3 regions of the Kurthia populi genome follow, and region 2 is predicted to be linked to each of the others. Evidence: riboswitches for the same ligand, from Rfam matches in the RefSeq annotation. Region 2 holds a riboswitch; each other region holds the start of a gene.

Region 1 (7,825 bases), on a different contig from region 2:
GTACATAGTCTTGATATGTTTTAATTTCTAAATCAACGCCTTCTTTTTCAAGAAGTGGTTTCGCTTCTTCTAAAATTTCAGCGTGTGGTACGTTAGATGCACCAACAACTAATTTCGTTTCTTTATCATCGCCTTTTGAATCGTCTGAACCACATGCTGCTAAACCAAGTGCTAATGATGCTGTTAATAAACTTGCTACTAATTTTTTAGATGTTTTCATACTCGTAAATCCCCTTTTCCCTCTTATATTTATTTATAGATGACGCAAATGCGTTATCGTTTATCAATTTTTGCTGTAATCAAGTCGCCGATAAATTGGATGATGAAGACGATGACCAAAATAAGCACCGTCGCCACTAATGTCACATCCGTACGGCTACGCTGGAAGCCATCCATGAAGGCTAGATTCCCTAAGCCACCCGCGCCGATAACACCCGCCATTGCTGTGTACCCGACAAGTGCTACCGCCGTTACCGTAATACCTGAAATTAATGCTGGTAACGCCTCTGGAATTAATACCTTTGTAATAATTGTCCATGTTTTCGCACCCATTGAGCGCGCTGCTTCAATCACACCTTTATCAATTTCACGTAAGCCAATTAAAACCATACGCGCATAGAATGGGGCTGCACCAATAATCAGTGCTGGTAACGCTGCATTCGCACCAAGCATTGTGCCTAGTAGGAATTTTGTAAATGGAATTAATAAAATAATTAAAATGATGAACGGGATCGAACGGAAAATGTTCACAACCGCACCTGTTAGCCAGTTTGCTAACTTGTTTGCCCATAACTGATGTGGACTTGTTAGGAATAATACAATCCCTAATACTAAACCAATAATAAACGTTAAGATTGTTGAAATAGCGGTCATGTAAAGTGTTTCTTCTGTAGCTATCCACATTTTTTCCCAATCGACGTTCGGAAATAAATTAGTCAACATCACTAATCACCTCCGATTTGATACCCTTATTTTCTAAATATTGAATCGCAGCTGCGACATCAGCATCTGAACCAGTCAACTGGACGATTAACGTGCCGTACGGGCCACTCTTCGTCGGTGAGATATTACCGTGTACGATATTGACGTCTACCGCAAACTTGCGAATAATTTCTGTAATGACAGGTTGCTCTGTTTGATCGCCTACAAAGAATAATTTAATTAACTGTCCTTCGCGGTAATCCTCTAGCATTTGTGCAACCGATTCTTTTTGACCCGTTGACGTTGCTTGCGTCACGAAACGTTTTGTAATCGGTGCTTGTGGGTTTTGGAATACTTCAAGAACATTCCCTTGCTCAACGACCTTCCCTTTCTCCATGACCGCCACACGATGACAAATCTTACGGATAACGTGCATCTCATGCGTAATCAGCACGATTGTTAAGCCTAATTTTTCATTGATGCTCACAAGTAAGTCTAAAATCGCATCCGTTGTTTCCGGGTCAAGTGCAGAGGTTGCTTCATCACAAAGCAGCACAGTTGGATTATTAGCAAGCGCGCGGGCGATGCCGACACGCTGCTTTTGACCGCCTGATAACTGCGATGGATACGCATCATCACGTCCCTCTAGCCCAACAAGTGCAATCAATTCTTTCACACGCTTTTCACGCGCATCCTTTTTCACTCCCGCAATCTCAAGTGGAAATGCGATGTTCTCCGCTACCGTACGTGACCATAATAAATTGAAATGTTGGAATACCATGCTGATATGATGACGCGCATTGCGTAGTGCATTGCCGCGTGCCTTTGAAATATTGACATCATTGACAAGCACGTCGCCTGATGTCGGCTTTTCTAAGCCGTTAAGTAAACGAATCATCGTACTTTTTCCGGCGCCACTGTATCCGATAATGCCGAAGATTTCTCGATCCTGAATTGTTAAACTCACATTATCGACAGCCGTTAGAGAACCATTCGCTGTTTTGTATTGTTTTGAAACATTATCTAACTGAATCACTGTCATTCCACCTTGTTCTAAAACTTTTGAACTCTCTGATTATTCAAATTCCAACAATTATACTATGCTTTGTCGTCGTCCAATTTAAACTGCTAAAAAAAATAAAACCCTTCTGTTTTTTAGAGCAACAGAAGGGTTTAACGTATCGTGTCAAACCGTTCTCTCATCTCCCAAAGTAATGACTTTGCGTGAATTGGCACCATATCACATACTGCGACGGTTGCCGGGCTTCATAGGGCACTTCCCTCCACCTCTCTAAATAAGAGTAACGACATAAGTTTTTATTTTATTGTTGGTTTCTACTTTAACACTCTGATATTTTTACGTCAATGACTTATTTAAAATTTTTTCATACAAATTTGGTACGGATTGAAATGCGTATACTTTATCGCGCACTTGCCCATTCTCTGAAATTAGTAGACATGGCACACTTTCAATCTCATAATCGTATGCAATTTGTTCCATATAATTTAGATTTGCCTTCCCCATTGGGATTTGTGGCAATACCTGCTCTGTGACGTCCATCATTTTAGACGCTACTGCACATGTGCCGCACATTGGCGTATATAAATAAAAAGCCGTGACGTCATGTTTTGTACGTTCTTGCTCCCATTCTTCGCGAGACCATTCTTTCATTACATGTCATTCCTTATCGTATTAAATAGGCGGGATTCACTTGAAAATCAGCTGCTGCTAGCACGAAAGCTAAATAATTTTGCGGTGTATGCTCGACTTGCTTATACGTTCGTCGCGTGTATAAATGCTCGGCATGAGGAAAATAATGCTGCACGAGCTTTCGCGCTTTCTCACCGGACTCATCCGCATCAAAAAACACATATAAGTCACTGTCCTCATACGGTGCAAGTAGCTCCTCTAGTCGGTCCTCACTTATCGTACCATTCGTACAAATAATTTCGACCACTTCATTTAGTATGGGCAAAATGCGTAGCTTATCTTGCTTTCCTTCAACGATTAACACCTTGTCTGTCACCATTTCTGCCACCTCCACAAGCTTCCCCGTCTTCTACTTTAGTTATACCACAGCGCATGCACTCTACACAAAAAAGAACTACCCCAGTTGAGGTAGCTCTTTGTGATGCTAATATTATTCAGCGATTGCTTCTTGATATTGTTCTGCAGTTAATAAACTTTCAACGTCTGCTTCATTTGCAGGTTCAACAACGACCATCCAAGCTTGCTCGTATGGCGATTCGTTTACTAGCTCTGGAGAATCTTCTAAGTTTTCGTTTACTTCTAGAATTTTACCAGCGATTGGTAAGTATAATTCAGAAACTGTTTTTACAGATTCTACACTACCGAATGATTCGCCAGCACCGATTTCGTCGCCTACTGCTGGTAGTTCAACGAATACGATATCGCCAAGTTCTGATTGTGCAAATTCAGTAATACCGATTACTGCTTTACCATCTTCTAATTTAACCCATTCGTGATCTTCTGTGTAACGTAAATTTGTTGGAACGCTCATTGTTTATTCCCTCCGTTTATGTAATTTCATCTTTATTGTGTCACGTTTTCCGCGTGTTGACAAGGGTAATTCCGAACTTTCTAAAGGTCATACATCTTGTTACAACAGCATTTCAAGCGATTTTTGGTCGTCCATAATGGACACTATTTGTACGCTTCGACAAATTCCTGCTCTTTAAAGCCTAAAGTTACTTTTTTACCGTCCGTAGTGAGAGGACGCTTGATTAACATACCATCTGACGCTAAAAGTGCTAATTGTTCGTCTTCTGACATATCTGCAAGCTTATCTTTCAATCCTAACTCACGATATTTCATGCCAGATGTATTGAAAAATTTCTTCAATGGAAGCCCACTTAGTTCATAAAACTTGCGTAACTCATCCTTCGTCGGTGTGTCTGTCGTAATGTCATATGCCGTAAAGTCGATGCCTTCATCTTTCAACCATTTTGACGCCTTTTTACATGTCGTACATTTTGGATAATGGTAAAACTGAATCGCCATTTTGTATGCGTACCCCCTTCTCGTTTCCTCTATTGTATAGACATTTGAAAGCCTTTGCAAATACGAAAAGAAAAAGGATAGACGCACCCACTGCATCTACCCTTCTCATTATTTACATGGCCTACAGTAATATGGGAGTATTGTGTAGTTGTCTTTCGGGTAAGGCCTCTTACTTCCATACCCGAGTCACTTACACGATGAATTTTTCAGCTGCAATTAATGCTTCTGCCGCTTGGCGTTTTAAGCGAATCGTTTTCTTCGGTGCATAACGACCAAATTTACGAAGTGCTGATAGCATCATACGTTGGTTGTCACCTGATGATGAGTTCACTAGCGTATCACGCGCTTCTGCTAAGATTGTTTCAAAGGCATCTTGGCTGAAGATTTCTGTATACAATAGCTTTTGAGCCGCTTTGTCTGCACCATCGCGGTCAATCGCTTTTTGCGTACGTAATACCGCTGATTCCATCGCGAATAATTGGTTCGCGATATTGGCGATATTCACAAGAATTTCTTGCTCATCTTCTAGCTTGTTACCATATTTAAGCGCTGCTGTCCCTGCCGCAAGTAACGCCACTTTTTTCGCCATTTTCACTAAATATTTTTCTTGTGCTAATGGTTCGTCTGCGATTTCTTCTGGTACCATACCTAAGATTTCTTGCTGCAGTGCTTGCGCTTGCTCAAGAAGCGGTAATTCGCCCTTCATCGCTTTCTTCATAAATGTACCTGGAACGATTAAACGGTTGATTTCGTTTGTTCCTTCGAAAATACGGTTGATACGAGAATCGCGGTAAATACGCTCTACTTCATATTCTGCCATGTAGCCGTAACCACCGTGCAGTTGTACCGCTTCATCCGCTACATAATCAAGTACTTCTGAACCAAAGACTTTGTTGATTGAGCACTCAATCGCATACTCTGCAATCGCTTCTGCAATCTTTTTACCGTCTTTTTTCTCTTCATCACTCATTTGACCCATATTGTCCTCAAAGTACCCAACTGTACGATAAATTAATGATTCAGAGGCATAGATTTGTGCCGCCATATTCGCTAATTTTTCCTTTGTTAAGTTGAATGAAGAAATGGGTGTATTGAATTGCTTACGTTCATTAACGTATTGAATCGTAATATCTAATGCGCGTTTTGACGAGCCAATTGTACCTACGCCTAATTTGTAGCGACCAATATTTAAAATATTGAACGCGATGATGTGGCCGCGACCTACTTCACCAAGTAAGTTTTCTACTGGCACTTCTACGTCCTCTAAAATAAGCGTACGTGTAGAAGATGATTTGATCCCCATTTTCTTCTCTTCCGCACCAGTTGATACGCCTGCAAATTCACGCTCTACGATAAATGCTGTGAATTTTTCACCATCAATTTTCGCGTATACAACGAATACATCCGCAAAGCCTGAGTTTGTAATCCATTGCTTTTCACCATTTAATACATAGTGCGTACCTGCTTCATTTAAGCGCGCAGTCGTTTTCGCACCGAGTGCATCACTACCTGAGCCTGGCTCTGTTAATGCGTATGCCGCGATTAATTCACCCGTTGCAAGCTTCGGTAAATAGCGTGATTTTTGCTCATCATTACCGAATAAGACGATTGGTAAAGACCCAATTCCCACATGTGCGCCGTGTGTAATGGAGAAGCCACCAACAACAGCCATCTTCTCTGTTACAAGAGCAGATGTGATTTTATCAAGCCCTAAGCCATCGTACTCTTCTGGTACGTCTACTGCTAATAGGCCAAGATCACCCGCTTTTTTCAGTAGGTTTACTGAATGCTCGAACTCGTGATTTTCTAAATTTGGGATCAACGGGAAGACATCGTTTTTCACGTAGTCTTCTGTCGTTTTTGCAATCATTTTATGCTCATCTGTGAAATCCTCTGGCGTAAATACGCGGTTAATGTCCACGTCTTCTGTTAAAAAGCTACCACCTTTAATAATGTTTGCTGTATGTTCTGTCATCGTAAATTCCTCCCCGATTTAAATAATTCTCCCCTGTGAAAATAAGCGACAAATACGATTTATAAAACTTCGAAGACGCCCGCAGCACCCATACCGCCGCCGATACACATCGTTACGACACCGTATTTTTTGCCTTGACGTTTCAATTCATGAATCAGCTTTAATGAAAGAATCGAGCCCGTTGCGCCAAGTGGATGACCAAGTGCAATTGCACCGCCATTTACATTGACCTTCTCGATATCAATACCAAGCTCTTTTACGACTTGAATTGATTGCGAAGCAAAGGCTTCGTTGATTTCCCAAAGGTCGATATCCTCGATCTTCAAGCCCGCGATTTCAAGCGCTTTGGGAACCGCAACAATTGGCCCAATCCCCATGATTTCCGGTGGCACCCCTCCGACCGCAAATCCTAAAAATTTCGCTAATGGTGCAATGCCTTGTTCCTCTGCATATTCACGGTCCATTACAAGAACAGCCGCTGCCCCGTCAGACGTTTGTGAAGCATTCCCCGCTGTTACGCTACCCTTTACATTAAAGGCTGGACGTAGCTTCGATAATGTCTCCACTGTCGTTCCTGGACGAATCCCTTCATCCATTTTAAATTCAAAGCGTTTTTCCTGTGGCTTATTGTTGTCATCAACATAGCGCTGTACAACATCCACTGGCACGATTTGCTCGTCGAAACGACCTTCTTTAATCGCACGAATCGCATTTTCATGTGAGCGTACCGCAAAGGCATCTTGCTCCTCGCGAGATACGCTATATTTCACCGCGACATTTTCCGCTGTATGCCCCATGCTTGTGTAGTACTCAGGTGCTTCCTCTGCTAATGTCACATTTGGACGTACGACATGGCCCATCATCGGCACCATTGTCATTGATTCCGTACCACCTGCGATGATGGCTTTTGAATGCCCAAGCATAATACGCTCTGCCGCATTGGCAATCGTTTGTAGCCCTGATGAGCAGAAACGATTGACCGTTTGTGCTGGCGTCGTATCTGGAAGTCCTGCTAGCGCACCGATATTACGCGCTACATTCATGCCTTGCTCCGCTTCTGGCATCGCACAGCCGATAATTAAATCATCAATATCCCCTGTGTAGTTCGCGCGCTTTAGCGTTTCCTTTACGACTAATGCCCCTAAATCATCTGGACGAACTGTTTTTAATGACCCTTTTCCTGCTTTACCGACAGGTGTTCTGGCACCTGCAACAATTACTGCTTCACGCATAAGCGAATCCCCCTTATTATATGAAAACTAATTACGTAACGGTTTACCTTTTAAAAGCATGTGCTGCATACGTTGTTGTGTCGCCGCATTTTGTACGAGGCTAATGAATGCTTCACGCTCTAAATCCAATAAATACTGCTCATCTACAAGCGTGCCGTATGGAACAAGTCCACCTGCTAATACATACGCTAGCTTCTTCGCAATTTCTAAATCGTAAGTCGATGCAAAGCCTGAGTTTTTCAAGCCCTCCGCACCAAGTAGTAACGCCGCATAACCGGTCTCGCCAACTACTGGTACTTTTTCACGTGTAGGTGCTTGGTACCCTTCTGCTACAAGACCGATAACTGCTTGTTTCGCATCATATAGTAAGTGATCTGGATTCACGCTAATGCCGTCCGCAAAGTTAAGGAAGTTATTGTCGCGCGCTTCCTCTGCTGACATCGATGTTTTTGCTGTTGCAATCGTTTCAAACGTTTTGCTCACAATGTTTAATAAATCGATGTTCACGCCTTTTGGTAGGCCTTTTAATTGCTTCATATAAAGCTCCTTGTTACCGCCGCCGCCAGGAATGACCCCAACACCAACTTCGACAAGACCCATATATGTTTCCGCTGACGCTTGGATATGTGCTGCTGCTAAACAAACCTCTGCACCGCCACCAAGTGTCATATTGTA
Region 2 (7,825 bases):
AAAAATTCGTGTCAATGCGATTGCCCCTGCTGCTTTAACTGATATGACGCGTCCTGTAATTGCCTACTATAAACAGAAAAGTGAACAGCAACAAATTCCGTTCCCTGATTTTTGGCGTGTGGGATCAGCAGACGATGTAGCCTACTTTGTTAAAAAATTAGTTGCACGGACAGACTTTTTTACGGGCGAAGTGTTTGGCGTGAATGGTGAGAAGTATACACGCTATGCTGCAGACATGGTGAGGTGGTCCCCGTGTTAACCGTTGAAAACACTACATACTATCATACGCCAGGGCATGGTATCGAGAATCTCTGCTTCACCGTTTACGAGCAAGATTGTCTCGTCCTACTCGGAGCGAACGGGAGCGGGAAGTCAACGGTCCTATCGTTACTTGCAGGCCTTTTAACGCCACAATCTGGGAAAATACTGTATGAAGGGAATCCAGTTAAGCCAGGTGAAATCGGGATTGTCTTTCAGCATCCTGATGATCAGTTTATTACGACGTCAGTCATGGATGAAGTTATTTTTGGACTAGAAAATTTACAAGTGCCACGCGAGGAAATGACCGCCCGCGCTTATCAGGCATTAGATGAAGTTGGTATGCGCTGGGCTATAGAACGCCATCCAATGACGCTTTCTGGTGGCGAAAAACAACGTGTTGCATTAGTAGCTGTGCTAGCGATGCGCCCGAAAATTTTACTATTAGATGAAGTGACCGCTATGTTAGATTCCCATGCACGTAGTGATTTTTACACGCTACTAAAAACATTAAAAAAACGCTATACAATTGTTATGACGACGCATATTGTTGAAGAATATTTATTTGCAAATCGCGTTTGTTACTTGCAAAATCATCGTATCGTATTTGATGGAGACTTACCTGCATTTGCAGCACATTATCCGACATACGCAATGCCTTTTATCATTGAATTTCAAAGAACGTGTCATTTACCGATTTGCATTCAAACGTATGAGGAGTGTGTTAAACAAATATGGCCATCACTTTAAAGAATGTTACACTAGAGCGTTCATCACATGTTATTTTACGCGATGCTTCATTTCAATTTTCTGACAATAAATGGACGGCGATAGTAGGAGAAAACGGAGCAGGGAAATCAACGCTATTGCAAGCCATTCAACAATTTATACCGATACAGCAAGGCCATATTCATATAGACGGGAAAATAGGTTTTTTATTCCAACATGCAGATCAACAATTTTTCGAGTCAACGGTTGAGAAAGAATTACGTTTCGCTCCACGTCATTTTGGATGGTCTCGTGAAAAAACAGATGCAAAGATAGCGGAAGTGTTAAATCTTGTACAGCTAGATGCATCTATTTTACCGATGTTGCCTTATCAACTTAGTGGGGGACAAAAAAAGCGGTTAGCACTTGCTCTTGTATTTATGATGGAGCCAACTATTTTGCTAGCAGATGAACCAACAGCTGGACTTGATCCAGTGCAACGCGCACTAGTGCTGTCGATTTTGAAAAAATGGCAACAGCAAGGACATACGATTATTGCGATTACTCATGAATTAACGGATGTGTTAACTTTTGCAGATGATGTTTTGTTGATGGCTAAAGATGAGGCCCCTCAACTGTTTGAAACGGAGCAATTTTTCTTTGAGGTTCCAAAACGAAAAGGAGTTTATTTTCCACCACCTATTGCGATGTTTCACTTAATAGAACAACGCTTACAATCTCCGCTGCCACGCGCACGTTCAATGCCCGCACTCATCCAAATTATGAAAGAGGCGATACCTAATGGAACAAGTTATTCAATATGTAGCACGCACGTCCATTCTACATCGTCTTGATCCACGGACTAAAATAATAGGGTTAAGCTTTCTATTAATCGGTTTCACCCAAATTCACGAGTGGATACAACTTGTTTTTTCGGCATTCGTAGTCGGCTTGTTATATCATTTTGCACAAATCCCTTTTAGCTATGCGCTACATTCAATACGCCCATTACTTCTAATTTTATTGCTGACGTTGCTTTATCATAGTATGTTTTCAGGTATAACCTATTTAGCAGGATTTTTAATGGGCCTACATTATGTCCTTAAGCTTTTAATGATGATTTTAAGTGGTGTTTTATTAACAGCGACTACCAAACCACTTGAGCTTGCACTTGGACTTGAAACAATGTTGCGCCCTCTTGAAAAATGGCGTATTCCTGTTGGCCAATGGGCATTAATGATTGTTCTGGCATTACGCTTTTTCCCATTAATTATCGAAGAATGGGAACGGATTCGTCTAAGTCAACAGGCGAGAGGCATCACAATAAAACGGTTTAGACAACGGTTGTATAGCCCAGTGCAACAAGTGATTCCGCTACTCTTAGCACTCATTACACGAGCAGAACGGTTAAGCATTGCGATTGAAGCACGCGGATTTCGACAGGGGTTTAATCGAACACATTTTCATCTTCTTGCTTTTCAAAAAAAGGATGGTTACTGCATTTTATTTCCAATATTTGTATCAATCATTGTATTATTATTATAAGGAGTGACAATTATGAATCTTCGTGGTCAACTTGTAGATGAGCAAACACGCTGCGTCCACTATCATACAGCAAAGGATATTATCGCTATCAAAATGAAATGTTGTCATACATATTATCCATGCTATCAATGTCATGAGGAGGAAGCAGATCACCCGATTACACGATGGACAAAAATGGAGTGGGATGAAAAGGCAATTCTTTGTGGGCGTTGTCATGAAGAATTGTCGATTGCGACCTATTTAGCACATGATACATGTCCACATTGTCACGCTGCATGGAACCCTCGTTGTGAGGGGCATTACCACTTGTATTTTGAAATGGAGGAATGACGATGAACACACGGATTACAGAGCTTTTTGGAATTCAATTACCGATTATTCAAGGCGGCCTAGCCTATCTGGCCTATGCTGATTTAGCGGCTGCGGTTTCAAATGCGGGCGGATTAGGTCAGGTTACGGCGTTAAGTTTACCTGATCCGGAAGCACTGCGACGTGAAATTAAGCGTACGCGTTCACTGACGGATAAGCCTTTTGGTGTCAATTTTGCGATGGGGATGCACGGAACAGGTTATGAGGCGTTTATACAAGTAGCGATTGACGAGAAAGTGCCGGTTGTATCCATTACAGGTGGAAATCCCGCTACGGTTTTAGCGATGCTAGAAGGAACGGGTATTAAAAAGCTCGTACTTGTGGCGGGTGTGCGCCAAGCACAAAAGGCAGAGGAGCTTGGCGCCGATGCCGTCATCGTCGTAGGTCAAGAAGGCGGCGGCCATTTAGGACGTGATGACTTAGGCACAACGGTCCTTACACCACGCGTCGTTGATTCGGTTTCGATTCCTGTTATTGCTTCAGGTGGTTTAGCGGATGGTCGTGGTCTTGCGGCAGGACTTGCGCTCGGTGCGGAGGGTATTGAAATGGGTACGCGTTTTATTGCTACAAAGGAATGTGTCGATGCTTCGGACTATTACAAGCAACTTTTACTCGATAGCACAGAGCAAAATACTGTCGTCGTTAAACGTTCGATTGGTGGTCCTGCACGTGTTATTCATAATGCTTTTGCGGATGAAATTTTAGCCATTGAGCAACAGACACCGACCTATGAGGCATTAAAGGAACATATTAGCGGGCAAGCGAATCGCCGGTTAATCCATGATGGTGAGGAGAATGGTATGGCCTTTGCTGGACAGGTCATTGGCTTGATCGATGATGTGCCTACTGTGGCGGAATTATTTGCGCGCATCGAAGCGGAATATAAAGCAGTAGTAACGCGTTTTTCAGAAATTTCAAAATAATACTTGCAATTCCTAGCGGATTACTTTAATATAAGTATCAACAACTAAATCACTTTCTTATCAAGAGCGTTGGAGGGACTGGCCCATTGAAGACGCAGCAACAGACATTTTGTACTGTGCTAATTCCTGTAGCATCATTTGCTAAAAGATGAGAAGAGAACGGCATCCCATTTGACACCAACCTCTTCTTATCGAGAAGAGGTTTTTTTGTTACTTAAATCGAAAGGGAGATGAGGTATGACAACCACACAGCAATCGATTCAACAGGCACTATCACTTTTAAAGGAGCGTACATGGGTGGATTTAACGCATAGTTTTAGTGCCGATACCCCCCGCTTTAATGCCTTCTCGCCGCTTGAGAAGAAAACGTTATTCGATTATTCAGCAGGCTTTTTCGCACAACAATTTACCTTTGCAGGACAATATGGCACGCATATTGATGCGCCAGTTCATTTTGTTGAAGGCGGCCGCTATTTAAATGATATTACGTTAAAAGAGCTTGTATTACCGCTCGTTGTCATCGACGTTTCAACAGACGTCGCAAAAAATCCTGATTTTACGATTACCGTACGAGAAATCCTGTCATTTGAGGAACAGTACGGGGAAATCGATAGCGGCTCATTTGTCGCACTACGTACCGACTGGTCAAAGCGCATTGATGATAGCGACACATTTAATAATAAGGATGCAGACGATGTGGCTCATACGCCAGGCTGGTCTGTTGAAGCACTCCGTTTCTTATTTGAAGAGCGCCACATTCGCGCAGTCGGTCATGAAACCTTTGATACGGATTCAAGTGAGGAATTTTATAAAAATAAAGCGCTCAAGGCAGAGCTTTATGTGTTACAGCAAGATGCTTATCAGATTGAGTTGTTGACGAATTTAGATCAATTACCCGCTAAAGGCGCGGTCATATTCAATATCGTCGCAAAACCTGATAAAGCAACAGGATTTCCGGTACGCTCATTTGCGATACTACCGTAGCACTCATTCGTGCAAGACTCATTTGTCACTAAAAAGAGGATGGATTTTTCCATCCTCTTTTTTATTTGCTTCATTTGAAATGAACGAAATCTTCAGGAAGCGGGTTTTGGCTACGACATACTTAAAAATATGTGCCAATTCAGGACAATGGTCCGGTAAAATTTAAAACGTTTACTAACGATACCGCGTAATCTGTCAACAAAAACTGTTATTCCACGCCATCGTCAAAAATTATTATTATTTTCAACGCCCGAAAAAGCGCATTTTACGCTAGAAAGGGGTCTCTAAGGGTTCATTTTGCATAAAAAAGTACCGTTTTAGAGCGCTTGAAATACTACACGAACGAGCATCTCACATTATTTATTCAAAAAACGACAATCTGTACTGTGTAGCTCATTTATGCAGCTTGCTATGTGTGGAAACGTCCCTTTTATGCCTTAAAATACATAAAACACCCCCGCTAGAGGCGCTAAATATGCCTGTTTTTACAAATGACTTGTACAAACTAATAGTAGTTATCTACTTAGCTTTAGTAATTCTATATGTTTTTTCGTCATTCAATCAAATGCTTATTACATTTATAGGTGCATACACATATGAATGACACTTATTAAAAAATATGTCGTAGCCAAAAACCGCTCCTTGGGCATCTGACAATTTTTTGCGAACAAAAAAATGGTCCTGCAATGTTTGCAAGCCCATTTATAACTTAAGCATGTTCGTGACGCAAGCGCTTTTCTTCTTTTAATTCAGCGACGAGGACATCATGCTGTTTCGGATCGTATTCGTTTTCCCATTTCGCAACAACAACGGTTGCTACCGAGTTACCGATAATATTTGTAATGGCACGTGCTTCTGACATGAAGCGGTCAACACCAATTAAAAGGGCAATCCCTGCGACTGGAATCATTGGGAATGCGGCAAGTGTTGCAGCAAGAGTAATAAAGCCAGAGCCGGTTACACCAGCAGCCCCTTTAGAAGTCACCATTAAAATCAGTAGTAAATAAAGTTGTTGCCAAATGGATAGATGCACATCATATACTTGTGCGATAAACATTGCGGCCATTGATAAATAAATGGCGGTACCATCTAAGTTAAACGAATAACCTGTTGGTACAACAAGACCGACAACTTGTTTTGAACAGCCGAAGCGTTCTAATTTTTTCATAATGAGTGGTAGGGCAGATTCAGATGAAGAAGTCCCTAAAACAATTAATAATTCATTTTTAATATAGCTCAGGAATTTGAAAATATTGACGTTTGCGGCATATCGTAATACGAGACCTAAAATGACGATAACGAATAATGCCATTGTAATGTATACGCCAAGCATTAATTTTCCTAAGTTCCATAATGAACCCATACCGAAGTTGCCGATTGTATAGGCCATTGCACCAAATGCAGCAAGTGGTGAGAATTTCATTACCATCCCAACAATTTTGAAGAAAATTTGAGAGGCTTGCTCGCATAATGTAATAACTTGTTTCACTGGATCACCGATAGAAGCGGCTGCAAGGCCGAAGAATACCGCACAGACAAGCACTGGTAGTAACTCACCGTTCGCAATTGCTCCAAAGAAGTTTTCTGGTAACACACTCATAACGAATGCTTGAATACCATGATCTTGATTTGCAGCAGCCTTTGTATATTCACTAATATCTGCACCACTTGATTTAAGTGCATCTGTATTAACACCAACACCTGGTTTAATAATATGGACTACGATAAAGCCAATAGCAAGTGAAATCGTGGACATCACTTCGAAATAAATAAGTGCCTTTAAGCCGATACTGCCGACTTTTTTCATATCACCCATGCTACCAATACCCGTCACTACTGTTAGGAAGATAATTGGTGCAATAAGCATTTTGATCAATTTAATAAAGATATCTGCTAAAATTTTTAGCTGTGCGCCAAAACTTGGAAAAATCGCCCCTACGATAATCCCTAGGATAATGGCCAGCACCACTTGAACCGTTAAGTTACGTAAGTTGACTCTTTTCATACGTACACCCCTTTGTATGTAGTTAATAAAACGCTTACAAGACCTAATGTAGTACGAATTTCTGTGCTTGTGAATATTGTGGTCATAATGGTTTTTTTGGTCTTTTTGGTCTTTTGACTTTTCTGACAATGAAATATCTTCTCAAACGACAAAAAACCGCGATAAAGAATAGAATCTACTCTTTATCGCGGTTATATAATAGATGGAAATAAAAAGAGCCTGTACCATAACAGACTCTTACATTCATTATTTTACAACTGGAACGGCAGGAATTGAATCAAGTAAAGACTTGTGATTTTCTTTTAGTTTCGCTGTTAAATCTTCAATGTTTGCTAATGCTTTTTGGCGCTCTGATTTTTGCTCAGAAAGCGTTGTGTTGATTGCTTTTTCCCATTCTGTTTGCGCATTACGGATGTAATCCACGACAGCGTGGTTCGGTTTCCAAGATAATTCTTGCGCTTGCTCTGTTGCTTCTTTTAACGTGTCGATCCACGTAGACAATTGTGCAGACTGTGCAGGTGTTGTGAATGCTTCAAATGAAGAAGTCACTTGTTTTTGCCAATCTTTAATCGCTTGGTTTGATTTTTCTTCGACATTCTTATAAGAAGTAAGTGCTTGATCGAATGCTGATTTTTGTGCAGCGAATGCTTCTACTGCGCGTTTTTCTGCATCTTCTTGCACCGTATTGATTGCCTTTACACTGTTTAACCAGTTGTCCCAAATAAGATCTACGCTTTTTGTTAATAGTTCGTTTGCCATGTTAAATTTCCTCCCTAATAGTGGTCATGTTTTTTTAAAGCATGAGCGGGGAGTCTTGGCTGCTAGTCGTTGATGTCATCCGCTTCATCCGTCTTTTTACTAGCTGGCGTGCTAGGGAAAAGGAACGGATTGTACAATTTGAAGAAGTTCGTTAAGAGTTTTTGGTATTCGCCAAATGAACCGGCCCACAAGTCTAAGTAGCTCAGACCTTCTTCAGTAATGGCGTAAATACGCTTCGCTGGACCATTTTCCTCCGTATTCCACTCGGAAGTAA
Region 3 (7,825 bases), on a different contig from region 2:
CTAACCCTTTCATCCCTTTCGCTTCCAGCTCATCTAATTTTTCTAATAATTCTTTGTACGTATCTTCAGAAAAACTTGTAATTTGGATATGTGCTACTTTATTTTTCATCATTGAAGCGTAAACTGTCTCAACTGGAATTTCATCGCGAACGAGTGTAATCTTATGTAGATTTTTCGAATCGCCCCTTTGGAATTCTATTTTCACTTTTGTTCCTTTTTCACCACGAATTAATTTAACTGCTTGATCCGCTGTTTTTCCAACAATGGATTTTCCATCTACTGTTTTAATAATATCATTGGGTTTAATGCCCGCTTTTTCAGCTGGAGAGTTTTTGATTGGTGACACGACAACAATTTGACCGTCCTTTTCTTGAATCTCTGCACCAATCCCTTCAAAACTAGAAGAAATTTGTTCACTAAATTGCTTTGCTTCTTCTTTAGGCATATAAGTAGAATATGGATCGCCTAATGCGTTAATCATACCTTCCATTGCACCCTCAGCCAATTTTTCTTCATCTACTTCTTTAAAGTATTTTTTATCGAGTTCATCATACACATCTAATACTTTTTGAAATTGTGGATGTGTACTTGAATTTGTTCGCACCTCAACCATTTTTCCTTCACCAAAAGTTAACGCCAAAATTGTAATTCCTGATGTACTAATAATCAGTACAATAATTAGCATAATAAGTGTAAATGGCTTCATGCGAACATATTTTTTTGCAGGTTTTACTTCGTTTTCATGCTGTTCTTCGTTTTGCGATTTTTTTTCGTCCAATTTCTTTCACCACTTTCACTATTCAAACGTTTGCACACTACGTCTATTTTAGCAGTATTCGACGTATCCGAAAAGAAAAGTTATATGAAAAGTTTATACTCTTTCTATTCAAGATCCGTTCTCTTTTTATTTTATGCTTTTTAGATAGCAAAAGGTCAGCGCCGCCTAATAGACGTTGCTGACCTTTTATAAAAATGATTTACTTTATTATTCAGCGATTGCTGCTTCTAGTGCAACAACCATCATTTCTTTAAACGTTGATTGGCGTTCTTCTGAAGAAGTCGCTTCACCAGTAATTAAATGATCTGAAATAGTTAATACAGATAATGCTTGTGCATCATATTTCGCTGCTAATGTATAAAGAGCAGCTGTTTCCATTTCTACTGCTAATACGCCATAATCAGCTAATAATTCATTAGGATTTTTCTCACCATAGAATAAATCTGCTGTATAAACGTTACCAACACGTAGGTTTAAGCCTGCTTCTTTACCTGCATTATATGCTTTTAATAATAAATCAAAATCAGCAATTGGTGCGTAATCTAATCCACCAAACTGGATTTCATTCATTTTTGAGTCTGTTGTTGCACCTTGCGCTAATACTACGTCACGTACTTTTACGTCACGTTTTAAAGCACCTGCTGTCCCAACACGAATTAATTTTTTACAACCATAATCTTTTAGTAATTCAGTTGCATAAATACTAATAGATGGTACACCCATACCTGTGCCTTGTACCGACACTCGGTGGCCTTTATATGTACCTGTGTAACCAAACATATTTCGAACGTCATTGTATTGAACAGGATTTTCTAAAAATGTTTCTGCGATAAATTTAGCGCGTAAAGGATCTCCTGGTAATAGAACAATATCAGCGATTTCGCCGTCTTTTGCGTTAATATGAATACTCATATAAATTCCCTCATTTCATTTAATTATCGAAAGCCTTTTCATAACTATTTTGATTGTACTAAAAAGTCTGACCTCTGACAAACAATAATCAGTATTCCACTATATATTTCTCTTCATACATTGCCCATAAGTGATCAAATGTCGCTGCATTTAAGTCATCGTCGGCTAATTCTTCAATATACAAAGAAATTTTTTCAAAGTCCATTTCTTGTTTTGGAAAAGCATGATCGTTAAATGCAGCTTCTGCAAAAACGCCGTATTCATCGCTCGCGCCACGAAAAGTTAACACATATAAATAAAAACTTGGTTGCATGATTTCTCCTTCTTTCTTCATTTATTTGAAAATACAGATTTTACACTAATTCGACTGTACTATATAATTGTACCTAGCTAACAAGGGGGTACGATTATGATAATAGACACAAAAGAAAATAAATCATCGGTTAAAAAAGGACTATTTAATACTACTTTTAAAAAAATGTGGCCTTTATTTCTTCTTCGCTGGAGAATTGTGATGACATTCGCAGCTTTATCTTTATTACTCGTTGCGATGCTTGTATTGAGTTACAATAATTTAGAAAAACTTAAGGATGAATTAAAACTATTTAATGGCGACACATTAAAAACACAGCTCGAGGTTAATAGCCTGTCTGGCAAATTAGCGGCAATTACTGCACTCGAAAAAACATATATCATTACTGGCAATACTAATGAACGTGCATTATACGATGAGCAAGCCGCCTCGTTTACCACACAAGTCGAAAAGCTACAGGAAAAGTTTAGCCGTTCTAACAATGAATTAAAACATCTCGAAACGATTTTAGCATATTACACAACATATACGAACACTGCAAACAGCGCAATGGCTATACGTGAAACAGAAGGCCTTTCAGCTGCTAAGGAATATGTATCGCGTGGTGCTGGACAAAAAGCGATGACAAATGTTAATACACAAATCAATTATATGAAAAATGCATTAAATGAAAAAAGCTCAAAAAAATTAGTCACACTCGAAAACTCCACAACGTTGTCAGAATTAATTTTCTTTATCTTAACGCTACTCGCAATCATTGTCTTATCAATTACTGGCTTTTTATTATTCCGTTCGATTAAGCGAAATACCGCTCGTATTCAAGCAGCAATTGATGACATGGCAAATAATGGTGGTGATTTGACACAGCGTATCCACATTTCTACACGAGATGAATTTGCGCAGATTGGTCAGAGCACTAATTCATTAATTGAGTCCATCGCAGACCTTGTTGGAAATATTGATACACTGGCACATGATGTCGCAGCAAATGGTGCACAATTAAAAACATCCGCTGCTCAAAGCGCTGACATTATTCAATCTATCGCACAATCTTCAAACGTCATTTCAGAAAGTAGTGAAAATACCATTATAAATATGAATGCTGCTGCGCAAAAAATGGAAATGCTCCATAGCGCCGCAACACATTTATCGAATGATACGAATGATATGAAGATTTCTGCAGATGCGATGATTCAAGCCGCCAATGAAGGCTACGCTTCTGTACAAAATGCGGCAAATATGATGATGGAAATTGAAGAAACAATCGCGAACACAACTGGCACCGTTCAAAAGCTTGGGGACCGTTCTTCACAAATCACATCGATTATTCAAACAATTACAGAAATCGCAGATCAAACGAATTTATTAGCGCTTAATGCTTCAATTGAAGCAGCACGTGCAGGCGAAGCTGGCAAAGGCTTTTCAGTAGTAGCAGATGAAGTGCGAAATCTCGCTGAATCTTCACAGCAAGCAGCAAATGAAGTTGCTACGATGATTCATGCTATTCAGCGCGAGATCCATACCATTATTGAACAAAATGAAACCGGTGTTACGAAAGTCATTCAAGGTGTTAATTTAACAAATACAACGACGTCCTCTCTTGATATTATCGTGGCACAAACAAATGAAACACTTATGATTATTGATGATATGGCTCAAAAAATTGAAACATTTGAAAATCATAGTGAACATGTAACCCAAGCGTTTATTGAGGTAAATATAATCGCTGAGGAAAATGCGATGCAAGCTGAGGAGAATGCACAATCTGCTGAAGAAGGCGCCCGCTCTGTAGATGCAATTTATGATGCTGTTGAAAATTTATCTACGCAATCTAATGCACTTCAAAAAAAAATTGCAGCATTTAAAATTTCTTAGTTTTTTGAAACCTTCTCTTTCGAATCTCGTCCTGTTACAAGATTGCTCCACTAATGATAGGAAAGTATACACTTTCGCATATTTTAGTGGTATTATTGCCTAACAGGAGATGATTTAACATGAAATTAACAAAATACGTATTATCTTTAGGAGTACTAACTGCTTCTACATTAACAGTTGCAACACCATCTTTTGCTGCAACGACTACTGCAACAACAATGACGGGTACAGTTTTAAATCCTGTCACTGTTCGTGAAGCTGCTGATTTAAAAAGCGATTCACTTGGCGCACTTAAAAAAGGTGACAAAGTAATCGTTTATTCAACTGACAAAAATGGTTGGGTTCAAATCAAATTTAATGATAAAAAAGCATATATTTATAAAGAATACGTTAAAGTATCAACAACTACAGATGATAAAACACCAGCTACGACAACAAAATCATCAACGAAATATATTCAACAACCTGGTGCAAACGTTCGCCAAAAAGGCAATGTGTCATCGAAAATTCTTGGTAAATTAACACCTGGAACAAAAGTAACTGCTTATGGTACAACAAAAGATGGTTGGGTAAAAATCAAATATAATAACAGCACAGCTTATGTGTATAAAGATTATATTGGTGCAAAAAAACCTGCTACGACAACAAAGCCATCAACACCTGCAAACACAACGAAAAAAGGCTACAACTTACAAACAGCTAAAACGTATAAATACGCTCATAATGGCTCTAATGTAACCCTTTCTAGCAAAGGTAAAAAAACATCTTCAGGCTATACGGTATGGACAATGCACGATAGCAAAACAAACAAAACATCAACAGTTTATTTAAAAGAAGTAGCTAATAAAGGTCTTTACTATAAAAAAGCTGGCGAAAAAGCAGTGAAATTATTAAACTATCCTTTCGCAGTTGGTGACACGTATAAGAACGGCTCAATGACTTATAAAGTAACAGGCGTGAACAAAACAGTGACAACAAAAGCTGGTAAATTCACTAACACAATTACAGTTAAAGTTGGCAATGAAACGTATTATATTGCGCCAACAACAGGCGTTGTGAAAATCACAAAAGGCACAAAAACAGTATTCCAATTAAAAAGCGTTAAGTAATCTGCGCTACGCTATTTAAAAGAATCGCTTTTGCGGTTCTTTTTTTATGTAATTTTTAAACTAATAATCATATAATCGTTTTCTTTTTCTGATTTTTGTAATTTTTCAGATTTTATATTGTCACAATTGTCAATTAGTGTTAGAATTCCATTAATTGATTATATCTTATTAACTTAATAGATTTTCTTATCGAGAGAGATTGAGGGACGTGGCCCATTGACATCTCAGCAACCCCCATTGGAAGGTGCTACATCCGCGAAGACATAGTCTTACAGATAAGAAAGGACGTATTTTCAAGTGCCCCTTTCTACTGTGTAGATCGGGGTGTTTTTATTTTATTCATAAAGGATGATGACATATGACAACAATCGAAACAAAATTAGCACAGCTTGGTAATAATTCAGATGAACGCACCGGTGCAATTAATACACCCATTTATTTATCAACGGCCTATCGTCACCCAGGCCTTGGTCAATCAACAGGTTATGACTATACACGTACGAAAAACCCTACACGCGATGTTTTAGAAAGTGGCATTGCTGATTTAGAAGGTGGGACAGCTGGATTTGCCTGTAGTAGCGGTATGGCTGCTGTAGGACTTGTCTTCTCTTTATTTAAAGCGGGAGATGAAATAATCTATCCCGATGACTTATATGGAGGTACATATCGTTTAGCTAAGCAATATGAACAACAATACGATATAAAAGCGCATTTTAATCCATTCAAAGATATCAATGAAGTCGCAGCACTAATCAATGATAAAACAAAAGCAATTTTTATTGAAACACCTACAAACCCATTAATGCAAGAAATTTCAATTGAAGATTATGCAGTGCTTGCACATGAACATAATCTGTTGTTGATTGTCGATAATACATTTTTAACACCCTACTATCAACGTCCTATCGAGCTTGGTGCTGACATCGTTTTACATAGTGCCACGAAGTATATTGGCGGACACAATGATGTTCTAGCGGGCCTTGTTGTTGCAAAAGGTGAAGAATTAAGTGAACAACTATTTTTACAACATAATGCAAGTGGCGCAACACTTGGTGCCTTTGACTGTTGGTTATTAATTCGCGGTTTAAAAACACTTCATTTACGTATGAAACAGCATACGAAAAATGCCACTGCACTCGTAGAATTTTTAACTGCACAGCCAGAAGTGAAAGATGTCCTTTATGCTGGTCTTGGTGGCATGATTTCATTCCGCCTACAAAAAGCTGAGTGGGTACCAACATTTTTAGAAGGAATTGACCTCATTGCGTTCGCTGAGAGCCTTGGCGGCGTTGAAAGTTTTATCACCTACCCAACAACACAAACACACGCAGATATCCCTGAAGAAGAGCGTAATGCGCGAGGTGTAGATGCTTCACTCTTACGCTTCTCTGTTGGCTTAGAAGATGTCGACGATTTAACAGCAGACCTACAACGCGTTTTCGCAACATTAGAAGGAGTGACAACACATGACTAATCATAATGAAAACTTTGAAACAACTTTAATTACCGCTTCTACACGTGGTGATTACGAGACTAAGACAGGTGCAGTCAACATACCGATTTATGTATCTTCTACATTCGACCAAGAGCACTTTGATAGCTTTGGGCCATTTGACTATAGCCGTTCAGGCAACCCTACTCGTCAAGCACTTGAAAATACAATTGCTGAATTAGAACATGGTACACGCGGCTTCGCGTTTTCATCAGGCATCGCCGCAATCGCTTCTGCCCTGTTAACACTAAATGCAGGCGATCATATTGTCATTACTTCAGAGGTATATGGTGGAACATATCGCTTCGTCACGAAAGTATTACCAAAATACAATATTACACACACATTTGCAGACTTCTCTAACTTAACTGAAGTGGAAGCAGCCATTCAGGACAACACAAAAGTATTATACGCAGAAACACCTGCTAATCCTTTATTAGGCATTACAGATTTATCAGGGGTTATCGCCCTTGCTAAAAAATATCAGTTAAAAACATTTGTTGATAATACATTTATGACCCCACTTTATCAAAAGCCGCTTGATTTAGGTGCAGATGTTGTTCTTCATAGCGCCACAAAATTCCTTGGTGGACATAGTGATATCATCGCAGGTCTTGCTGTGACAAAAGATGAAGAAATCGGCAATGATATTTATTTCATGCAAAATTCAATGGGTGCCATTTTAGGTGCACAGGATTCCTTTTCGCTTATTCAAGGCATCAAGACATTGAATGCTCGCCTAACGCTAGAAAGCGCCTCTGCTGAGAAAATTGCGCATTTCCTTGAGGAAAGTGACTATGTTACAGCGGTTCACTACCCTGGTCTTACGTCACATCCAGGGCATACTACACACTTCAAGCAAGCCACAAGTGCAGGTGCAGTTCTTTCTTTTGAATTACCCTCAAAAGAATTTACAAAAGTATTTGTTGAAAATGTACAAATCCCTATTTTCGCTGTAAGTTTAGGTGGCGTAGAATCCATTCTTTCTTATCCTGTCACAATGAGTCATGCAGCAATACCAAAAGAAGAGCGCGATAAGCGTGGTATTACAGAAGGCTTATTACGCCTCTCTGTCGGCTTAGAAAATGTGGATGATTTAATCCAAGACTTTGAACAAGCATTTGCAAAAGCGGTAGAAGCAACAGCCGTAAAATAAAAATTCATACAAAAAACAGGAACCGCCAAAGCGATTCCTGTTTTTTTATAGAGACAATAGTTATTCAAAATGAGACAAATATTCGCCATATCCTTGTTGTTCTAATTCTGCTTTCGGCACAAAACGTAGTGCTGCTGAATTAATACAATAACGTAAGCCGCCTGATTCTACAGGACCATCCGGAAACACA

The links. Region 2 has a riboswitch for S-adenosylmethionine ahead of ACFSY7_RS15085 (cyclase family protein). Riboswitches for the same ligand answer to the same signal wherever they lie in the genome.
Region 1: another riboswitch for S-adenosylmethionine. It lies ahead of ACFSY7_RS01285 (methionine ABC transporter ATP-binding protein); the one in region 2 lies ahead of ACFSY7_RS15085 (cyclase family protein).
Region 3: another riboswitch for S-adenosylmethionine. It lies ahead of ACFSY7_RS17765 (methionine biosynthesis PLP-dependent protein); the one in region 2 lies ahead of ACFSY7_RS15085 (cyclase family protein).

What each region holds. Positions count from the first base shown of each region.
Region 1 is NZ_JBHUOR010000008.1:41,412-49,236, forward strand. It holds gene ACFSY7_RS01275 (MetQ/NlpA family ABC transporter substrate-binding protein) at 1-220, opposite strand, end outside; gene ACFSY7_RS01280 (methionine ABC transporter permease) at 274-942, opposite strand; gene ACFSY7_RS01285 (methionine ABC transporter ATP-binding protein) at 932-1,957, opposite strand; SAM riboswitch class I at 2,118-2,223, opposite strand; gene ACFSY7_RS01290 (thioredoxin family protein) at 2,279-2,593, opposite strand; gene ACFSY7_RS01295 (toprim domain-containing protein) at 2,607-2,951, opposite strand; gene gcvH (glycine cleavage system protein GcvH) at 3,063-3,443, opposite strand; gene ACFSY7_RS01305 (arsenate reductase family protein) at 3,587-3,943, opposite strand; gene ACFSY7_RS01310 (acyl-CoA dehydrogenase family protein) at 4,134-5,918, opposite strand; gene ACFSY7_RS01315 (acetyl-CoA C-acetyltransferase) at 5,978-7,150, opposite strand; gene ACFSY7_RS01320 (3-hydroxyacyl-CoA dehydrogenase/enoyl-CoA hydratase family protein) at 7,178-7,825, opposite strand, start outside.
Region 2 is NZ_JBHUOR010000128.1:18,227-26,051, reverse strand. It holds gene ACFSY7_RS15115 (SDR family NAD(P)-dependent oxidoreductase) at 1-259, shown strand, start outside; gene ACFSY7_RS15110 (energy-coupling factor ABC transporter ATP-binding protein) at 253-1,008, shown strand; gene ACFSY7_RS15105 (energy-coupling factor ABC transporter ATP-binding protein) at 993-1,820, shown strand; gene ACFSY7_RS15100 (energy-coupling factor transporter transmembrane component T family protein) at 1,768-2,511, shown strand; gene ACFSY7_RS15095 (CHY zinc finger protein) at 2,524-2,841, shown strand; gene ACFSY7_RS15090 (NAD(P)H-dependent flavin oxidoreductase) at 2,838-3,803, shown strand; SAM riboswitch class I at 3,858-3,958, shown strand; gene ACFSY7_RS15085 (cyclase family protein) at 4,041-4,787, shown strand; gene ACFSY7_RS15080 (dicarboxylate/amino acid:cation symporter) at 5,497-6,792, opposite strand; gene ACFSY7_RS15075 (PhaP protein) at 7,039-7,551, opposite strand; gene phaQ (poly-beta-hydroxybutyrate-responsive repressor) at 7,614-7,825, opposite strand, start outside.
Region 3 is NZ_JBHUOR010000138.1:11,550-19,374, reverse strand. It holds gene ACFSY7_RS17790 (lmo1851 family serine protease) at 1-778, opposite strand, end outside; gene deoD (purine-nucleoside phosphorylase) at 986-1,690, opposite strand; gene ACFSY7_RS17780 (YozE family protein) at 1,779-2,024, opposite strand; gene ACFSY7_RS17775 (methyl-accepting chemotaxis protein) at 2,100-3,878, shown strand; gene ACFSY7_RS17770 (SH3 domain-containing protein) at 3,998-4,987, shown strand; SAM riboswitch class I at 5,171-5,269, shown strand; gene ACFSY7_RS17765 (methionine biosynthesis PLP-dependent protein) at 5,346-6,461, shown strand; gene ACFSY7_RS17760 (PLP-dependent transferase) at 6,454-7,635, shown strand; gene msrB (peptide-methionine (R)-S-oxide reductase MsrB) at 7,696-7,825, opposite strand, start outside.